Regions from separate parts of the Gilliamella sp. BG7 genome, predicted to be linked through region 2. Evidence: riboswitches for the same ligand, from Rfam matches in the RefSeq annotation. Region 2 holds a riboswitch; the other holds the start of a gene.
What was found. Region 2 has a riboswitch for thiamine pyrophosphate ahead of thiB (thiamine ABC transporter substrate binding subunit). Riboswitches for the same ligand answer to the same signal wherever they lie in the genome.
Positions count from the first base shown of each region.

Region 1 (7,410 bases), on a different contig from region 2:
AAAATAAGGGAATGCAGTCTGTCATATAAATTCTAAGGTATAAAACTATTTAAAATAATCTTATACCTTTAAAGTGAGGTTGTTTAACAACCTCTTTTATATTTTGGAAATGACTAAGGGCAATGCTATTTAATTACATTAAAGTTAACATCGCGAGTACTTCGGAGGGCATCAATAAATTGCCTTAATTCTTTACGGTAACTTTACTCAGGATCGTTTTCTTTTGTGCATACAGAAGTATAGCTTTTCGCCATTGCATCATTTGAGGCTAAATTATTGTATGGTTTTGTAAAATCACTACCTTTTAATGTCATAAGGTGATTCCAATCATTTAACAGGCCTTCCATATATTTGCGACCTTCTTCGCATTTGATGCTATTTAAGTTAATCTTAGGAATAACATATTGGCTTATCTCGCTGAACTTTTTAGGCTGGTAAGGAAAACTAATGTCTTCTTGTTCATCTTCTTTTATGAGCTCAATAAAGTCGCTTTCACGATATAATTTTCTAAAAATTTCTTGATAAGATTGGTTTTTCTTTAATCTTAGGTCTTGGGTTATTTCTTCTGGGAAAGCCTGATCATAAGAATAATTCCAATGATAATCACTCCTTTCAATCAATATATCATTGATTAATTTTGCTGGCATTTCTATTTCTTGCTCTTTACCATCAATAATAGCTAGGATTTTATTGATTTCTCTGTTTTGTTTTAAGATCTTTTCGTATTCCTCATCACTAATTTCAGAGGTTGAATAGATGACTGTATATAAATAATAATTGCTTTGAGTTGGGTTAATAAAACCTGATTCTCCAAATTGAGCCGGTTTTACGACAAAATTGAAGTCGTCATTATTATACGATAAGGTATGTTTGCCGTATTCAAATGTATAATTAACACCTGATTTGGCCGGGATAGTTAGTTCTTTACCATCGATAGCGACTTTTATTTGGTTAGCAGTAGGATTGTCAATCCAACGGTCGATAGAGCTAGGTTCAGAACAGCCTATAAGTATTAAACTGCAAATTAGTAGTAAAAAATATTTTATTTTTTTAATAATAATTATTTTATATGTACAAAAAGTAATCGAAAGCTATCATATTTATGGAAAAAATAAATAATTTTGAATCAAATAGTGATAAAAATTGCTATATTTGCTTTTTATTTGAACAAAAGAAATTTGAAAAGAGAGGTTTTTATGAAATTAATAGTCGATAATATGAGTTGCCAACACTGTGTTAAAGCAATAACAAAAGCAATTAATGATATTGATCCAAATGCAAAAGTGACCGTTGATTTAACCAAACGCGAGGTTGATATCGAAAATAGTTCTATTTCGCAAGAATCAGCTATTGTGGCGATTGATGAAGCTGGCTACCAGTTTGTTAGTATCCTTAATTAATTCAGTTCATTTCGATATTTATTTAAGCATAAAATGCTTAACTAAAGATAGTTTCGACAAACATACATAAATGTTTGTCGAACTAATAAGATTAGATTATTCATTCTTTTTTAAAATAAAATCAATAATATTTTTGAGCATATTTGGAAAATTTTTGATAAAAAATTTATTATTGAAGACTTATTACCACCATTGATAAAAATGGTGTGTTGGTCCAATTCCTTTCCCTATATTTAAATAATCGGCATGGCTGATTGCGCCGTGTAGGTAATTTTTTGCTTGAGCTATTGCATTTTGTAAGCTGTTTTTAGGTAATAATGCGGCAATGGCAGCGGATAATGTGCACCCCGTTCCATGAGTATTTTTAGTTTGGATGCGTGGAAAGGTCATTCTTATTATATTATTGTGTGTGATCAAATAATCTGTGCTTTCTTTGCTTGGTAAGTGTCCACCTTTCATTAATACTGCTTTGCAACCTAGTTTGAGTAATTTTTGCCCTTGGTTTTGCATTTCATCTTCGGTTTTTGCTTCATCACAATCAAGTAATGCAGCAGCTTCAGGTAGGTTGGGAGTGATAATGGTTGCTAGGGGTAATAAAAGCTCACGAATGGCCGTTACAGCATCGGATTTTAAAAGAGGGTGTCCACCTTTGGCAACCATTACGGTATCTAACACGATAGCAGGAATAGGGTTTGTTTTAAGTAGGTAGTGAACGGTTGTGACTATTTTTTTATTCATTAGCATACCTATTTTTACGCTATCAATTTGAATATCTTTATAAAGCGTATTAAATTGGGCTTCAACAAATTCGGGCGATATAGCTAATACCGCATCAACCCCTTGGGTGCTTTGTGCTGTTAGTGCGGTGATAACTGACATACCATACGCACCAAGTGCAGAAAAGGTTTTTAAATCGGCTTGAATACCAGCACCACCGCTAGGATCAGATCCTGCAATGGTTAATGCAATTGTTGTCATGATTGTATTTCCTATTTAGCTTGTTTGATTTTGTTGATAAGCGATAATGTTGCTTGTTGAATATCTTTTTTGCCACAAATAGCCGAAACTACAGCAACGCCGTCAATGCCCGTTTGAATAATGTTAGTTACATTGCTTTCATCAATACCACCAATGGCAACAGCTGGGCACTGTTTTAGTTTGACTAATTCAGTTAATTGTTCAGTTCCTATTGCTACCGTTGCATTTTTTTTGGTTGTGGTTGGGAAGATAGGGCCTATGCCAATATAATTAATCTGCTGCCAAGGAACTGCTTCAAGTTGTTGTTGGCTAGTTACCGAAAGGCCTAACCATTTATCTTTGCCGATAAGTTGTCGAGCTATATCAACAGGCAAATCACTTTGCCCAATATGGACACCATCGGCATCAACCGCTAAAGCAATATCTACATGGTCATTTATAAATAGTGGAACAAAGGTGTCGCTTAATGCTTCTTTCAATGCTAAGGCAGCGTAGTACCAATCTTTACCGCTAAATTCATGTTCAGATCTTAACTGTATTGCAGTCACACCATTTGAAACAGCAATTTTTGTGGTGTTTATCATGCCATTAATGCCACCGCATAATAATGGATCAAGGACTAAATAGAGGGTTAAATCCAGTCGTTTTTTCATTTGATTTCCTTATTAAAGTGATGGGTTAAATGTTGAGAGTTGATCTAATAGTGATATCGAGAAAGTTCCTAATCCTTGTTGTTTATTAGCTAGCTCACCAGCTTTTTTCATCATAAAACATGCACAGGCAATGGCTGATAATGGGTCAGGCGAATTAGCTATGAAAGCCGCTACCATTGCAGATAATGAACATCCTGTGCCTGTTACTTTTGTTAAAGCAATATCACCACCAGTTATACTATATGTGCTGTTTCCGTTAGTTATATAGTCAACATCGCCCGTCATTGTGACAATAGTTTGATATTTTTGCGCAAACTCTTGGGCAGCGTTTAAAGCTGATTGAGTTGTGTCTTGACCGTCGGGGCCTTTTGAGAAAGATTTTTGACCATTTAGTGCTAAAATTTCTGAAGCATTACCTCGTATTACTGTGGGATTAAATGATAATAATTGATGTGCAATTTCAGTTCGATAATTAAGTGCAGTTCCTACAGCAACAGGATCGAGTACCCATGGGGTTTGTGTTTGCTGTGCCTTGGCGGCCGCTAATAGCATACTTTGGGCTGTGTTGCTGTGAATAGTGCCAATATTAATCAGTAAGCTATCGGCAATGTTGACAAATTCAGCAACTTCTTGTTCGGCAATCACCATTGCTGGAGATGCACCAATAGCAAGTAGTACATTGGCAGTAAAGTTTTGGACTACATCATTAGTAATGCAATGCACTAGTGGGCGTTGTTGTTTTATATGATTGATAAAAGGAGCGGTTTGGGTAATTTGGTATGATTTAGCTGCTGACATATTTCTTCCTTTCTTACTGATTTATTAATTTATAAATGTCGGGAAGAATTTGCCAATTTAAGGCTTTTATGGCTTAGACTTCCCTACGCTGGTATAATCCAGATCAGGTTCAACGGGTGAAATCTCAGTTTTTTGTTTAGACAAAAAACACCCCGAGTCAAAATGAATTTTTTATTATGAACTGATTATTTGTTTTTAACAAGCTATTGTAATAATCTTTCAATATCAGTAATTGCTTTTCTATCTGGTAAGAAGATTATTAGATGATCATTGTCTTCAATGGTTAAATCAGTATTAATGATAATAACATCTTCTCCACGTACTACAGCTCCAATAGTTGCGCCTGATGGAAGTTTTAAGCTATTAATATTTTTGCCAACCAGCCTTGATGTTTCACTATTACCATTAGCAATAATTTCGACAATTTCGGATTCTCCTTGTCTTAATGAAACAACTTTAACAACCCCAGTTTGTCTAACATGGCTTAATAGCTCAGATATTGTGGCGTGTTGTGGGGAAATCGCAATATCAATCACACTATCATTAATTAGTTCAAGATAGGCTTGGCGTTGAATTAATACAATTACTTTTTTCGCTCCCATTCTTTTGGCTAACATGGAGGACATGATGTTGGATTCATCATCACTGGTAACAGCGATAAATAGATCAGTAAGTTCAACTTGTTCTTGTGAGAGCAATTCTTGATCCGATGATTCACCATGTAATACTGTTGTATTAACGAGTTGCTCGGCAATTAATTCAGCTCGTTCGGCGTTCCGCTCAATTAATTTGACTTGATAGTCATTTTCTAAACGTTTTGCTAAAGCGACAGCTACACCACCACCGCCACTGATAATTATTCGTTTATATGGTTTTTCTAACCGTTGTAACTCACTGGTCACCGCTTTGATATTAACGGGGGGAGTTATAAAGTAGACCATATCGCCCGCTTCTATAAGTGTTGAACCAAGCGGTCGAATAAAATGGTTTTTACGATAAATAGCTACTACTCGAGCTTCAACATGCGGTAAATGTTCTTTAAGTTCTGATAACTCACTACCTACTAAAGCACCACCATAATAAGCGGTGACGGCAACTAAACAGACACGATTGTCGTAAAAAGATGCAAATTGTAGCGAACCAGGATATTGTACTAATTGACTAATATGGTTGGTGATAAGATTTTCTGGAGCAATAATGTGATTTATATTTATACAATCTTTATTGAAAAGAGGGTAGTTTTCGTCATTGTATTCAGGTGCTCTAATGCGTGCGACTTTTTGTGGAATGTTAAATATGACATGACCAATTTGGCAGGCCATCATGTTGACTTCATCAGAGTTAGTTACAGCAACAAGCATATCAGCTGATTCAGCTCCGGCACTTTCTAAAACTTGTGGGTATGATGATTTTCCGCAAATCACCTGTAAATCAAAACGTTCTTGTAATGATTGCAATTTATTATAATTTTCATCAATCACCGTGACATCGTTTTGTTTTTCGGTAACAAGATATTCAGCAAGCGCACTACCTGTTTGTCCTGCACCAAGAATAATAATCTTCATAACTAACCTGTATATTTAAATGGCTTTAATTGTTCCCCATTTTCCCTGTATATTAAAGCCATTGCATACTGTTTTATTTTTATTAACAATCAGTTATTAATTTTTCAATTATACAAAACCGATTGCATTATAAACTTTTTTCAAAGTTGGTTCGGCTTTTGAGCGTGCTTTTTCTGCTCCTTCTTGCATTATTGAAATTAGATAACTTTCATCATCTCGATACTGATGATACTTTGCTTGAAGTTTAGTTAGCATATCAATGACTTGTGTTGCTACTTCAGTTTTAAGATGACCATACATCTTGCCTTCGAACTCTTTTTCAAGTTCGCAGATAGGCTTACCTGTCACGCCAGTTAAAATGTCAAGTAGGTTTGAAACACCAGCTTTATTTTTTAGATCGTAACGTACCACAGGTGGCTCATCTGAATCGGTCATTGCACGTTTGATTTTTTTCTCGATATCTTTTGGATTTTCGAGTAAACCAATTACGTTATTGCGGGTTTCGTCTGATTTAGACATTTTTTTAGTGGGTTCTTGTAGTGACATGACGCGAGCACCCACTTTCGAGATAAAAGGCTCAGGAATAGTAAATATGTCACCGTAAAGCGCATTAAATCGCATAGCAATATCGCGTGATAATTCGAGATGTTGTTTTTGATCGTCACCTACAGGTACTAAATTTGCTTGATAGAGTAAAATATCCGCAGCCATTAGTACAGGGTAATCAAACAATCCCGCATTGATGTTTTCAGAATGACGAGATGATTTATCTTTAAATTGAGTCATACGGCTAAGTTCACCAAAATAGGTGTAACAATTTAATGCCCAGCCGAGTTCTGCATGTGCAGGCACTTGTGACTGTACAAAAATGGTACTTTTTTGCGGATTAATACCGCAAGCTAAATATAGAGCGAGTGTGTCTAATGTAGCTTTACGTAATTTGTTTGGATCTTGGCGTACGGTAATCGCATGTTGATTGACGATGCAATAAATGCAATCATATTCATCTTGCAGAGCGACCCAATTCTTTAAAGCACCTAAGTAGTTACCAAGTGTTAGTTCTCCTGATGGCTGAGCGCCACTAAATACAATCGGTTTGCTCATAATTTATTCCTAATCTATGCTAATTATTTTTTTGCCTTAGCTTTTGGCTGAGGTAATAATGTTAATATGTCTTTAAAATCGTCAAATAAGAAATCAGGGTTGCTACTGGCGATCGATATGCCATAGTTATAACCATAGCTTAATGCAACAGTTGGACAGTTAGCATTTTGGGCTGCAGTAATATCATTTTTTGAATCACCAACAAAAAGTAACTGATCACTAAACAATCCAAATTTAGCCATTACTTGGTATAAAGGGGCCGGGTGTGGTTTTAGTTTAATCACATCTCCCCCACCAAGCACTAATGAAAAGTACTCTTTTATGCCTAAAGAAGTCAGCAAAGCAGGCAAAAATTGTGCGGGTTTATTGGTTACTAAAGCTAGTGGATAATTATTATCGTGAAGTACTTTTAAAGTCTCTTTAACGTTGGGAAACAGTTTTGTTTCTGCATCAATGACTTTATCATAGTGTTGATTAAATAGATCTTTAGCTTTGGAAAATAGTTCTAATGATGAATCAACTTCAATTGCTTTGAATACTCGTTCTAGCATAATATCAATACCATTACCTACAAAGTTTTTGATTTTCTCGTTACTGATTGTAGGTAGATTCAAGTCTGCTAACATATTTTGTGTTGCCAATGCTAGTCCTGGTACGCTGTCAACTAATGTGCCATCTAAATCAAAAGCTACTGCTTGAATATTTTCTAGTTTATTCATGTTCAACTCCTGCTAACTCTTTACGCATGGCGTCAATAACTGTTTTATAATCAGGTTGGCTAAATATAGCTGAACCAGCAACAAACATATCGGCGCCAGCTCTAGCTATTTTGGCAATATTGTCAATTTTTACGCCACCATCAATTTCTAACCGAATATTGCATCCAGATTCAATAATACGCTGTTTGGCTTG
Region 1 covers NZ_JBIDFB010000012.1:8,360-15,769, forward strand. Annotated here, with positions in the region: gene ACGH49_RS08550 (hypothetical protein) at 204-647, opposite strand; gene ACGH49_RS08555 (heavy-metal-associated domain-containing protein) at 1,197-1,400, shown strand; gene thiD (bifunctional hydroxymethylpyrimidine kinase/phosphomethylpyrimidine kinase) at 1,584-2,378, opposite strand; gene thiE (thiamine phosphate synthase) at 2,390-3,031, opposite strand; gene thiM (hydroxyethylthiazole kinase) at 3,044-3,829, opposite strand; TPP riboswitch at 3,893-3,994, opposite strand; gene trkA (Trk system potassium transporter TrkA) at 4,033-5,394, opposite strand; gene trpS (tryptophan--tRNA ligase) at 5,503-6,498, opposite strand; gene ACGH49_RS08585 (phosphoglycolate phosphatase) at 6,522-7,217, opposite strand; gene rpe (ribulose-phosphate 3-epimerase) at 7,210-7,410, opposite strand, start outside.
Region 1: linked by a shared signal. The riboswitch ahead of thiM (hydroxyethylthiazole kinase) and the one ahead of thiB (thiamine ABC transporter substrate binding subunit) in region 2 are both predicted to bind thiamine pyrophosphate.

Region 2 (7,410 bases):
TACAGATAACTAAAGGAAAAGATGATTTTTCTAATGGGATTATCAATGAAAGTCGCCCATTAGCACAAACGCTACTTGGGGCAGGAGTTAATGATGAAAAAGTTCTCCATCTTGTAGGGAAACAATCTAGAACTTTTAAAATTATAAAAATTTATCGATCGCATTAATTTATTATTATGTTTGATTAGATTTATTTTTAATAAAAAATGTAAATACCTCTTTCGATGAATATAAAGGCTAAAGGAAAATATAATACTACGTGTTTTTGTATTCCTCGAGTTATTTTTATAATTGATAGGGTATTTACAATATACTGCTATGTACCTTGATTTAAGTTTCCAATAAAAAACATTGTAAAAATGTTTTAATAACTAAATTGTTAAGAAAGAATAGCAACCAGAATTTTATTTACTTTATTTATTTTTATCATTCTTTAATCCAATTAATTTTGCAAAAACACTATTTTTAGGTTGCATAAGTTGGTTTGGTAAACCATAAAAAACGATCTGCCCATTATCCACCACCAAACAACGAGAAAAATAACTAAGCGAATCATTAAGATTGTGTGAGACCATCATTAATGTCAAATCGAGCTCATCGCAAATTTGATCAACTAATGCTAACATCTCAAAGCGTAATGCTTGATCGAGAGCTGAAAATGGCTCATCTAACAATAAAATAGGTCGGCGTTGAATTAAACAACGAGCTAACGCAACACGTTGACTCTGACCACCTGAAAGTTGTTCGGGATAACGATTATTAAAACCAGTTAAACCAACTTTAGCTAACATATCATCTATTGTTTGGCGTTCCGATGTATTTAGTTTTAAACAAGGCTTTATACCTAAGCCAATATTTTGTTCAACATTTAAATGATCAAATAAATTATTATGTTGAAATAAAATCGAAACAGGCCGCTTTCCTGGTTGAGTGTGAGTCATATTGTGATGATTAAGTAAAATTTGCCCATAGTTTGGTGAAATAAACCCAGCAATCAAGCTTAACAATGAGCTTTTACCTGCACCACTTGGCCCAACAATAACCACCTTTTCTTTTGCAGTAATTTTGATATCAAAATGCATTTTAAAATTATCATATTGATAATTAATTTGATTCAGTTCGATCATAATCTATCACAACCAGTAAACTAAAAGATAATATTAGCAATAATGCAGCAGTTACAGCACTTTCATGATAATGATAATACGATATTTGCTCATATAAATAATAAGGTAATGTTGTGACTGACTGTCCACCAAATAACGCAATAATACCAAAATCACCCAATGATAATATTGCTGAAAAGGCAAAACTTTGGATAATTAACTTTTTTAGTGCTTTATATTCAATTAAATAAAAATGCCAAAAACCAGTAATATTAAGTGACTGGCTTAAGTGCCAATAGCGTGATGTAACATCATACATTGGTGCAGCGAGGTTTTTTAATATAAATGGCAGTGCCATTAAACTGTTACAAAGCATCGTCAAAACACAAACAAAGACAGAACTATAAGCGTATGGAAATAACAATAAAAACAGACCTGACGCCAGCACCATGCTTGGAATAATTAAAATCAGCGATCCAATTAACATTAACCGATTACTCCATTTTATTTGCTGATTAATCAATAATCGGCTGTTTGTATAGAGTAATAATAAAGCTAGTAGCATAGCAATACTAGCTGACCCAAAAGCAATTAGTAAAGAAAACATAACTGCACGTTGAAAGGCCACTGAAAAAAATGACCACTGAAAAAAATAAATACCTTTTATTAATATAGTTATGATGGGTAGCAAAATAAATAATGCACCAATAACAATAATAACAAAACTCGACAAAATTAAGTTAAACGAAACAGGTAAACGATAACTTTGCTTAACATATTGAGTGTTAAATTTATAGCTATAATTAAACTTTTGCATCAACCCCATAAAAAAAGCACAACAAACCAACTGCAAACATGCTAAAAGCACGGCTTGTATCAAATCAAATTCACGGATGGATTGATAAATGGCAACTTCAAGTGTGGTATATTTAGGTCCACCACCTAGAGCCAATACAATAGCAAAACTAGAAAAACAAAGCATAAAGATTAGCGATGCCATAGGTAGCAACTGTCGACGCAACAGTGGCCATTCCACCACTTTAAAATAAGTAAAACTCGAAAAATTCAATTGAGCAGCTAATTGTTTGTGTTCGACTGGTACACTATTTAAGGTTTGATAAAACAAGCAACAAGCATAAGGGAAATTAAGAAATATATGTGCCAATAAAATACCTTTTAAACCATAAATGGATATCACAAAAGGCAAACCTAAATAATGACAAAACGACGCTAATAAACCATGTTGCCCATAAACAGATAATAACCCCGTTACCACAACCAACGTAGGAAATATAAAGGTGATAGGCATAATGCGTAGCAATAGATTTTTACCCCAAAAATTGACTATCGATAGGGCTTTAGCCATCAATATTGCCAATAACACAGATAGCAATGTTGATAACGTTGCTTGAAATATTGTTATCCAAATAACATGTAATAAATAACTATCAAAATAGACAGTTAAATTATTAGACTCAAAAGCAACTAAACAAAGCGCAAATAGTGCTGAACCTAATACAACTAAAATCAAGCTTGCAGCACTAATGCCAGGGATTAACGTTCTTAATTTCAACATTATACTGAATAAAACTATTTACTAATGGTGGATTTCCATTCACGCACCCAGCTCTTTTGATTATTTTTAACTTGCTTAGCATCAAACTCGAGTGCTTTATTGACTGGTTTAATTTGCTGAAAAGCTTCAGGCAACGTTATATTAATAATCGGATACATGAAATTTTTTTCAGCAAATTGACGTTGTACATCAGGCGTTAATAAATATTGTAAAAAAGCACGTGCCAATTCGGGATGCTGACTATACTTAGTAATACCCGCAACTTCGACTTGACGATAATGCCCTTCGTCAAAAATAGCAGCAGCATAACGATGATCATTATCATTCATAATATGTGCAACTGGCGAAGTGCTATAACTAAGCACAAAATCAGCTTCGTTTTTTAAAAATAGACCATAAGCTTCGCTCCAACCTTTAGTCACTGTCACAGTATTATTCGCTATTTTTTGCCATGCAGATGCGGCATCATTGCCATATATATTTTTCATCCAAAATAATAAACCTAACCCGGGGGTACTGGTTCGTGGGTCTTGATAGATAATTTTCCAGTTAGCTTTATTATCAACTAGCTCATGCATGCTACGTGGTGGATTACTGATTTTTTGTTGATCATAAATAAAAGCGAAATAACCAAAATTATAAGGCATAAAATCACTATCCCACCAGTCGGTATTTAAATTATCTGGTTTAGTGATTTGATGAGGTATAACTATTTTGGCTTGTTTGGCCTGTTCCAAAAGATTATTGTCTAATCCTAAGATCACATCGGCATTACTTCTATTACCTTCAAGGCGCATTCGATTTAATATCGCCACCCCATCACCTAATGCAACAATCTCAATTTCACAGTTACACAGTGCTTCAAATCCCTTTTCAATTTCTTTTCCCGGCCCCCATTCTGAAACAAAGGAATTATAGCTATAAACAGTTAGGCTTGGTTTTACGTTGGCAGCATTTGCCATAAAAGGTACCAATAATACCAAAGATAATAACAATTTTTTACAAAACATTTTGCCTCCAAAATAGCAAATAAAAGACAAAAGGTTTGAGCAAGTGAAATAACTCAAATCCCTCCGCTGGTATGATCCAGTTCAGGTTCGGCGGGTTATGTTATTCTATTTAACATTCTCAGCTCTTCAGGCACCCCGTTGAGAACATAGATTAGTGTAGAGGTAAGCATGAGGCTTGTAAACAACAAAAGTGATATAAATTTAATAAGACTCAAAAAACACATTAATTTATCAAGTTGATTTTAAATTATTTTTATTTTATTCTTGCAACCAAAAATTATTTCACCATTCTAAATGCTCAAAAATAAGTCAATATAAACACCACCAAATCCATCTATAAATTAATTTCAATACTCAGTTACAGGAATATTTGAGCATCAAATAAATGACAATAATAACCCTCGAACGTCATAAAATATGGTGTTTTTTTATAAAAAATCTCAGGTAGGACATAATTTCATTTAAGTTTCATTTTTAATTTTTTTCAATAAAATTAGATGATTAACATGATTTTTTGTTATTTTATGAAATTTACCACAATACAGTATTGGCTTATAAGCAAATATGCTATAAATATTAGCCTAATATAGACATCTTACTTTCCCTATAAAGTGCTTTTAATTTCTTATTCATCTTATTAATTTTAAAAAATAAATCACTCGAACCAGATCATTGATGCCATTCTGCCAGTTTTATTTTCACGCCTATAAGAAAAAAATTTATCCTGTTCAATATAAGTACAATAATCACCACCAAAAATTTGCGTTACTCCTACTGCTTGTAAGCGTTGTTTGGCAATTAGATATAAGTCGGCTAGGTATTTTTGTTCAGTCGGGTTGATCAATTTAAATGCTTCTTGTGCTTTTGGATCAACTTTTTCAAATTGTTGTTTGACTTCAATACCTACCTCAAATTTTTTGACACTAATGGCTGGTCCCATCCACGCGATGATTTTTGATGGCGAGCTTGAGAATTTTTTGATCGTTTCTTCTAATATACCATTACATAATCCCCGCCAACCGGCATGGGCAGCTGCAACTTCGTCGCCTTTTGTTGTGCAAAAAAGCACCGGCATGCAATCTGCGGTTAGTACCACGCTAACTTGCTTAGGTTGATTGGTATATGATGCATCAGCTTCAAAAGTTTGATAAGGATCGATGTTACCTGTTGGGGGTTGTAAAGCAATTTGTGATATATCAAGCACTGTTGTACTGTGAGTTTGCGTTAACCAATACGGTTCGCTTGGTATTTTTTCGGCTTGAATAATTCTTCGTAGGTTTTCAGCAATATGCTCGGAATTATCACCGGTTCGATTTCCCATATTTAAACTTGCAAATGGCGCTAAACTGACGCCACCAGTACGTGTTGTAGTAAAGGCATGAATTTTTTTTGGGGCTGTCCAATATGGGTAAATCGATTTAATCATATTTGTCACCAATCTAGTTCGTCTCTGTGCCACTCGGTATCTTCTTGTAAAGATTTAATTAATTTTTGCATATCTTCAGGAATAGGCGCATGCCATTCCATTTGTTCACCTGTTATAGGATGATATAAGCGCAACATGGTAGCGTGTAATGCTTGGCGATTAAAATCGCGTAAGGTTTGAATAAAAGATTCACTAGCTCCCTTAGGTGGTCTTGGTCTTCCACCATAGAGTGGGTCACCAATTAGTGGGTGAGCAATGTGTGCCATGTGCACACGGATTTGATGTGTTCGCCCTGTTTCTAAACGTAACCGCAAACGAGTATGTAAGCGATATTTTTCCATCACTCTGTAATGCGTAACCGCTGGTTTACCCGTTGGGAATACAGCCATATGAGTACGTTTGGTTGGATGACGGGTGATAGGCTGATCAACTGTCCCTCCTGCGGTAATAATCCCCATAACTACAGCTTCATATTCGCGTGTAATTTCGCGTAGTTGAAGTGATTCGACCAAGTGTGTTTGCGCCATAATGGTTTTAGCTACAACCATTAGCCCTGTTGTATCTTTATCTAGGCGATGCACAATACCTGCGCGTGGCACGCGTGCTATATCGGGATAATAATGCAATAATGCATTTAATACCGTACCATCAGGATTACCTGCTCCTGGATGCACAACTAAATCACGAGGTTTATTGATCACTAAAATATCACTATCCTCGTAAACAATATCAAGCTTTATATCTTCGGGTTGATGATAAATTTCTTGTTCAATTTCGGCATTAATAGTTATTATTTCACCACCGAGTACTTTTTCTTTAGGTTTATTAACGATGACATTGTTGACAGCAACTTTATTATTAGTAATCCAATCTTTTATCCTTGAGCGTGAATAATCAGGAAAAAGCTCAGATAATGCTTGATCTAAACGCATTCCTAGTTGACTTTGTTCGATTTCGGTTGATAATATTAACTCATTCATATGTAATTTATCTATTTTAAGCTGTTATGTTTTAGAGTATTATATACCAATCATCGCCTTTAATGTTTAATTATATTTGGATCAAAAACTGAATGAAATTGCGTTTACACTCTTTGTTAGCTATTGCTCTAAGTGGCATGCTAATTGGTTGTACTTCTTCCAAGCCCGATGTTGAGCGTTTACCTGAAATTGAACTTCATAACAAAGCGAAGTCAGAGCTTGAAAATGGTAATATTAAATCCAGTATTACTATATTAGAGGCTTTGGACAAGAATTATCCATTTGGTCCGTATTCCCAACAAGTCCAACTTGATTTGATTTATGCTTACTATAAATCAGCCGATTTACCGTTAGCAATTGCGTCAATTGACCGCTTTTTGAAATTAAATCCAACGCATCCTAATATTGATTGGGTTATTTATATGCGAGGTATTTCAAATATGGCGCAAGACGACAATATGCTCCAAGGCTGGTTTAATGTTGATCGTTCAGATCGCGATCCGGATTACGCTTCTGCTGCGTTTAAGGACTTTACTTATTTACTGTCAAGCTTCCCAAATAGTCAATATGCAGCCGATGCGCAAAGACGCCTTGTATTTTTGAAAAATAGATTAGCTCGCTACCAGTTAAAAGTTGCGCAGTTCTATACAAAACGCGGTGCTTATATAGCAGTCATTAATCGTGTGACGCAAATGCTGGTTATGTTCCCAGATACCGATTCAACTAAAGAAGCGTTACTTTTGATGCATAATGCTTATAATGAATTAGGCTTAGTTGATGAAGCCCAAAAAGTTGATCAGCTGATTCAAGCGAATCTTGAAAACATGCCTAAAGAAGAGCAACGTTCATTTTTATCACACTTTACCACTGTTTTTAATGGCGGTTAAGCTGTTTTATAATTAAGATTCTACCTTTTGTAGTTTACCTACCTTTAATTGCTATTTAATCAAACTTAAATAGCAATTAATTTAAGTTATTGTAACCCTTTTTAGCTTAAACTTTTAAAGTTTAGTCTTTTATCTGAAACATTCTATTTATAACACCTCATAACACAAAAAAACTCCATTAGTCATTAAATAATATGACGCCTATTGAAAATAAAATACTAAGTAGTGTAATTCGTTACGTGAGTTGTGTACTAACTGTGAGGTATTTACAATAAGAATTTTTAATTGATACGATAATTATTAAACATTTTAACAAATAGATGTTCACTTGTACTTTGATATTCACGTCCGTTATCGGAATAAATACATGTAGTGATATACGGACATTGGGCTAATATATCATTTTGCAGAAACTGTGCTACGCT
Region 2 covers NZ_JBIDFB010000007.1:65,502-72,911, reverse strand. Annotated here, with positions in the region: gene ACGH49_RS06215 (AAA domain-containing protein) at 1-167, shown strand, start outside; gene thiQ (thiamine ABC transporter ATP-binding protein ThiQ) at 414-1,127, opposite strand; gene thiP (thiamine/thiamine pyrophosphate ABC transporter permease) at 1,105-2,682, opposite strand; gene thiB (thiamine ABC transporter substrate binding subunit) at 2,697-3,692, opposite strand; TPP riboswitch at 3,733-3,840, opposite strand; gene pgeF (peptidoglycan editing factor PgeF) at 4,348-5,118, opposite strand; gene rluD (23S rRNA pseudouridine(1911/1915/1917) synthase RluD) at 5,124-6,098, opposite strand; partial or broken gene bamD (outer membrane protein assembly factor BamD) at 6,191-6,913, shown strand; gene ACGH49_RS06180 (hypothetical protein) at 7,267-7,410, opposite strand, start outside.